2 regions of the Bacillus sp. FG16 genome follow, and region 1 is predicted to be linked to the other one. Evidence: predicted binding sites of a transcription regulator. Region 1 holds the regulator's gene; the other holds the start of a gene.
What was found. The regulator Rex, encoded in region 1, represses fermentation and respiration genes when NADH is low (regulators of the CRP and FNR family bind a similar motif). The targets are predictions, from matches to a motif close to TTGTGAAATATTTCACAA.
Positions count from the first base shown of each region.

Region 2: the regulator Rex is predicted to act here: its motif matches at 1,932-1,949, upstream of ACODS7_RS05355 (DUF1641 domain-containing protein).

Region 1 is NZ_JBMDKC010000108.1:4,203-7,421, forward strand. Features, by position in the region: gene ACODS7_RS26705 (ABC-F family ATP-binding cassette domain-containing protein) at 1-1,064, opposite strand, end outside; gene ACODS7_RS26710 (redox-sensing transcriptional repressor Rex) at 1,251-1,880, shown strand; gene ACODS7_RS26715 (YdiK family protein) at 1,910-2,101, opposite strand; gene ACODS7_RS26720 (CPBP family intramembrane glutamic endopeptidase) at 2,098-2,847, opposite strand.
Region 2 is NZ_JBMDKC010000008.1:90,134-93,352, forward strand. Features, by position in the region: gene ACODS7_RS05350 (NAD(P)/FAD-dependent oxidoreductase) at 199-1,377, opposite strand; gene ACODS7_RS05355 (DUF1641 domain-containing protein) at 1,422-1,862, opposite strand; gene ACODS7_RS05360 (winged helix-turn-helix transcriptional regulator) at 2,298-2,642, opposite strand; gene ACODS7_RS05365 (MFS transporter) at 3,016-3,219, shown strand, end outside.

The DNA.
Region 1 (3,219 bases):
CGAGTTAAGCGCATAGTTACGTTTTCAATTATAGGGTCCTCATCATAGCCAATGGTTGCATCCTTTACTTGTAAAACATCATTTCCACTTTGCTTTTCAATATCGAAGTGGAATGATGCTGACTTAGAATCACCTAATGGTCTCGTTAATAATTCCATTCTGTCTAGTTGTTTACGGCGACTTTGAGCACGTTTCGTTGTAGAGGCGCGAGCTATATTCTTTTGAACGAAGTCCTCAAGTTTTGCGATTTCATCTTGTTGTTTTTCGTAACGTTTCATTTCTTGCTCGTATAAGGCTGATTTTAAGTCTAAATATTTACTGTAGTTACCAACAAATCGTCTGCTTTCTTTATTCGAAATTTCATATACTTGTGTAACGAGTTTGTCTAAGAAATAACGGTCATGTGAAACGATTAATATTGCGCCAGGATAACCTTGTAAATATTGCTCAAGCCATGTTAATGTTTCGATGTCTAAATGGTTTGTAGGCTCGTCCAAAATAAGTAAGTCTGGTTTTGTTAATAATAATTTCCCAAGAGCTAATCTTGTTTTTTGCCCACCGCTTAAAGTAGAAATCGTCGTCTGGTGCGTTTCAACTGGGAAGCCAAGGCCGCTTAAAATGGAGCGAATATCCGCTTCATATTGATATCCACCTTGATCTTTATAATTGAGTTGCAATTGGTCATAATCAGCTAACAATCTTTCATATATAGCTTCGTTTGAAAAGTTTTCTTCTTTGCCCATTTCTTGCTCAAGCCTTCGAAGTTTTGTCTCCATTTGCTGTAAGTGGGTAAAGACGGTTAGCATTTCATCCCAAATTGTTAAAGACGTTTCTAGACCGGTATTTTGAGCTAAATACCCGATTGAGACATCTTTCGGTTTTATAATTTCGCCACCATCATGTGATAACTCACCAGCGATAATTTTTAATAATGTAGATTTTCCAGCTCCATTCCTTCCAACTAATGCGATACGATCTTTTGTTTGTACTTCCAATTTTATGTTTGCAAGAATTGTTTCTGCACCGTATAATTTCGAAAGTCCATTTACTTGTAATAAAATCAATGTTTTCACCTCAAATAATTTCTTAACTTTGCCATGTTTATATTTCTCAATCATACTAAAAATAGTGTATAGTTTAAAATAAGAGAGAATACTTCTTCTCTTTATTATACAAGGAATTTAATGAGTGCTAAACTTCTGTATTTGATTAAAGTATATGAATAAAGATAGGAAGAGAGGAGAGGTCATATGGATCAGCAAAAGATTCCACAAGCCACTGCTAAAAGATTGCCTCTATACTATCGATTTATCCAAAACTTATCTCTTTCTGGTAAGCAGCGTGTTTCATCGGCCGAATTGAGTGAAGCGGTAAAAGTAGATTCCGCAACAATACGAAGAGATTTTTCGTATTTTGGAGCGTTAGGGAAAAAGGGATATGGATATAACGTAAATTATTTATTATCATTTTTCCGCGAAACACTTGATCAAGATGATATAACGCGTGTAGCACTTATTGGAGTAGGTAATTTAGGGACCGCTTTCTTACATTATAATTTCACGAAAAACAATAATACAAAAATTGAAATGGCATTTGATGTTAGTGAAGAGAAAGTTGGAACAGAAATCGGGGGCATTCCTGTATACCATTTAGATGAATTAGAAGAGAGATTATCAAATGATATACAAGTGGCAATATTAACAGTACCGGCTACAGTAGCACAAGCTGTAGCAGATAGATTAGCTGAAACGAGCGTGCATGGTATTTTGAATTTCACACCAGCACGATTAAACGTATCAGAGAATATTAGAATTCATCATATTGATTTAGCTGTAGAGTTACAAACATTAGTTTACTTTTTGAAAAACTATCCACAATAAAACGCAGAGGAAGCGACCTCTGCGTTTTATTATTGTTTCTTCTTTGTGAATTTAACTAATATAAGGCGAAGTGCCAAATTAAAATCAATTGTTGCCATAACTGCAAATAGTATTGTCCACACATTCCAGATTGTATCTGTCACGTTCGTAATGGCGAAGCGTGTAAAGATACATCCAAGAAGGAAGTATAGTGCAGCCATGAACAATGGTGAGTTTCTCATACAAAAAATCCTCCGATAAAGCCTTGCATTTTTTCAGCTTCTTTAATCATTTCTTGAATTTGCTCATTGCTCATAAAAATTTGCCCAATAGCGACTAATGTATTCATCGCAACATGAGCTGCAATCGGAACGATAATACGCTTCGTCTTCACATATAAGAAGGCGAATACGAGCCCCATAGCAGTGTATACCAATAAGTGAGTAAAATCAAAATGGATTGCTGCAAATACAAGCGAACTAATGATAGCTGCAATAAAGAAGTTAAACTTCTTATAAAGTGTACCAAATAAAATTTTTCTAAATACGATTTCTTCCAAGATAGGTCCGATTATAGATACGACAATAAGGAACCAAGGTGTCGTTCTTGCAATTTCCATCAGTTTCATTGTATTTTCTGAACCTTGTTTAATTCCTAGCAGCTGCATCTCGATCATACCGGCAACTATTTGTGAAAAGAAAGCCAAGAAGAAGCCGATGAAAATCCATCCAATAGTAGCTGGAACAGAAGAGCGCATTGCATCTAAATGCCTGTCACGAATGTCTGTTCTAAGTAACCAAAGAACGATACATAATGCAACAAAGAAGCTAATAATCGCCCAGTGTCCCGTTATGATTTGTCCTTTTTCCTCCATGGTAAATCCTCTATTATCATAGAGTCCTGTTTTTAGGAGAAGTGGTAATCCAACAATTCCAGATAACTGCATTAAAATGTATGTAACGATAATCCACCAGTATTGTTTCTTCAAATAGTTTAACCATCCTTTCTAACTCTAGTGTATGAGATGAGGTAGGATAACATGTAAATATGTTATCTACGATATAAACTTTCATTCGAATTATGATTTTTTTGTAAATCCGTATTTGAAATTAAAGTAGGAGACAGGAAAAAGTTGTACGTTTAGCGAAAACAACTTAGGGTGTCTTTCATATTGTAACATACGAGTAGGGGAAACAACGATTCATATAGTAAAGGCAGTATTCTATATAGAAAGTTTATATAGTAATTTGCGAAAAAATTATGATTTTTTTACTTGCAAAAGAAATTGAGATTATTTATTATTATAAGTGTGTTAGCACTCGGGTGACTTGAGTGCTAATAAATAAAATTTACATAACAA
Region 2 (3,219 bases), on a different contig from region 1:
TCATATACACAATTTAGACATAAAATAATCAGTAAATTTAGATAATTAAAAGGGTTATATTATTCTTCTGCCGAATAAATAAATTAGAGAAAATTACGGATAAAGTGAAACTTTAATCAGTGGGAGTTTTACTGCCCGCAAATAGTGGGATAAAAATAGCCCGAACCATGCTGGGCATGATTCGGGCTTATATTCAGATTAGTAAGCTAAGCTGAATAGACCTTTAATGTGTGATAAGTAACGAACGTTACTTGCTTCTTTCATTAATGATGCTGGTAAGCCTTTAAGTGGAGTATTGCTTGCTCCAATTGTAGCAACAGCATCTTTACGTCCTAGACTAGCAAGTGTTCCAGAGTTTACAGGTGCGAACTCTTCGAATGCTTTGCCTTCTAGTGCTGCGTATAAGTTGTATCCAATTAACTCACCCATTTGCCAAGCGATTTGTGCAGTTGGTGGGTATGGACGACCGTCTGGAGAGAAGACAACAGCGCTGTCTCCAGCAACGAATACGTCTTTGTGAGAAGTAGATTGTAGGTATGCATCAACTGTTGCACGTCCACGGTTAACTTCAAGACCTGATTCACCGATTAATGGGTTACCTTGAACGCCACCTGTCCAAACGAATGTGTTAGCAACAAGTTTTTGACCGTCTTTTAAGTCGATTTCATTGCCAGCAACGTTTGTTACAGGAAGACCTGTTAAGAATGTAACACCGCGTGCTTCTAGGCTAGTAGTTGCACGTTCGATTAAGTGATCTGGTAATACTGGAAGGATTTTTGGACCTGCTTCAACAAGAAGAAGTTTAACTTCTTTTGGATTTACGCCGTGGCTTTTTGCAAGTTTAGGCATAATGTCAGCAAGCTCACCAACTAGCTCAACGCCAGTTAATCCGCCACCACCGATTACGATTGTAGCATCAGCTTCGTTTTTCGTTTTCGCGTATTCACGAATACGGTCTTCAACTTGTTTGTAGATTTTGTTTGCATCAGCAGCAGATTTTAATACCATGCTGTTTTCTTCTAGTCCTGGAATACCGAAGTAAGCAGTTTTACTTCCTAAAGCAACTACAAGTGCATCGTAAGATAAAGTAGTGCCGCCAGCTAGTTTGATTTCTTTGCTATCAACAGAGAATGACTCAACTGTTGCGATTTTAAGATCGATATCTTTACCTTTGAAAAGCTTTGTAAGTGGCATTGCAATTGCTTGCTCAGCAACGTTACCAGCTGCAAGGCGGTGTAGTTCAGTGATGATTTGGTGTGTTGGGTATTGGTTAATCACTGTAACTTGTGCTTCTGATTTGCTGTAATATTTACGTACGTTTAAAGCGGCAAGAAGACCGCCATAACCAGCGCCTAAGATGACAATTTGTTTTGACATAGTATGATATCCCCCGTCTTTACTAATTGTTGTTATAAGTTAAATTATTTATTGTTACGTTCTGCACTAATTTGAAGATATGCGTTCACAAAGCGGAACATTTTTTGTGCTTGTGGATCTTTTAGTAATTTTAATAGACCGAATAGGCCGATAACTTCAGTACTTTCGTCAGCACGATCTTTCGCTTCGATTGCAGTTGCAGCCATGCTTTTCACTGTATCTTTTACAGGTTCTACAAGCTCTGTAATTGCACCAACAGTGTCGCTTTTTAATACTTCATCAGTAGCAACAGTTTGAGCGAAGTCATAAGACTTAGTTAAAATGTTAACAAGCTCAGTTAATTTTGGAAGCTGTTCTACTAGTGTTGTTAATGATTCTTGTACCTCAGGTTTTAACAACTGATCAAGTACATCAAGTTGTCCTTGGCTAGCAGAAATTTGTACAGTTTCTTGTTCTGGCTTTGTTTGAGTCATAGTTTCTGGCATCTCCAATTCTCCTTTACGATAGCAATACTCTTATTTTTTATAAGTAAGATAGTAAACGTTTACGAAACTTTATGCAAAGTTTCACAAAACACAATAAAATGCCTTTAAATTTATGACAGCAAGTAAGCTGCAAACATAAATCTAAAACCATAACGTCTTACTTATTATTTATGAACTGTCCGATATATGGCTTGTCCGCATAATGGAAAAGCTCCGTTACCGGAAAGTGTATATAATATATATCCTATATTATATACTATATACACCTATGTTAACATAAAAATGATTCCTAATTATTTGATATTGAGTGTATAACGTAGTGCTGACAAGGTATGAAAGCGTATAAAATATTTTGTTTCAGTTAGAAATGTACATATATATATAGAAAAAAAGGAAAAAACGAACAAATTCATGTTCGTTTTTTCCTTTTTCCTATTATTCACCTTCCGCAATTAGCATCGATGTGTTACCTTCTTTTTCAAGATGGCATTCGCCCCAAGAACAAAGAGAGTCAAGAATGGATTCTAAAGACCAACCGTAGTCGGTAAGAGAATATTCTACTTTCGGTGGGACTTGGTTGTATACTTTTCTTTGAATGACCCCGTCGTCTTCTAATTCACGTAATTGCTGCGTTAACATTTTTTGTGTAATACCAGGCATGGAGCGTTTTAATTCACTCGTTCTCTTTGTACCTTTCGTTAAGTGACAAAGAATAACAACTTTCCATTTGCCGCCGATAACTTCTAAAGTCGCCTCTACAGGAATATTGTATTTCTTCATATGAAACCCTCCCTTTTTGAGTAAAGTAAGTTTAATAATACAAATGTTACTTTTTAGTACCTATAGCACTTTAAAGTACGTACTTTTTATTATGTTAAATATGTTTCATAATAGCACATGTAAGAGGCAAATGAGTAGTACGGTACTAAAAAGTGACTATGTTACTTTTTAGTGCCTATCGTACTTTAAAGTGCGTTCTTCAAAAAAAGAATGAAACCATTCATAATAGCATTTGTAAGTATGAAATATATGTTTTAGAAGATAAAAGGGCCTTTTTATCATACTATTATGATTGGATTTCTTGTAATAAGGAGGAATTCAATTGAGTTCATATACAGTATCATCTTCGGAAGTTCAGACGAATCGAAGAAGTATGTTTGCTTTATTAGCACTAGCAATTAGTGCGTTTGGGATTGGTACGACCGAGTTTATTAGTGTCGGTTTACTACCATCTATTTCGAAAGATTTAAATGTTTCGGTTACAACAGCCGGTTTAACGGTTTCCTTATATGCGTTAGGAGCAGCGGTAGGAGCACCTGTTTTAACAGCGTTAACGGCTAGTATGTCGCGAAAGACA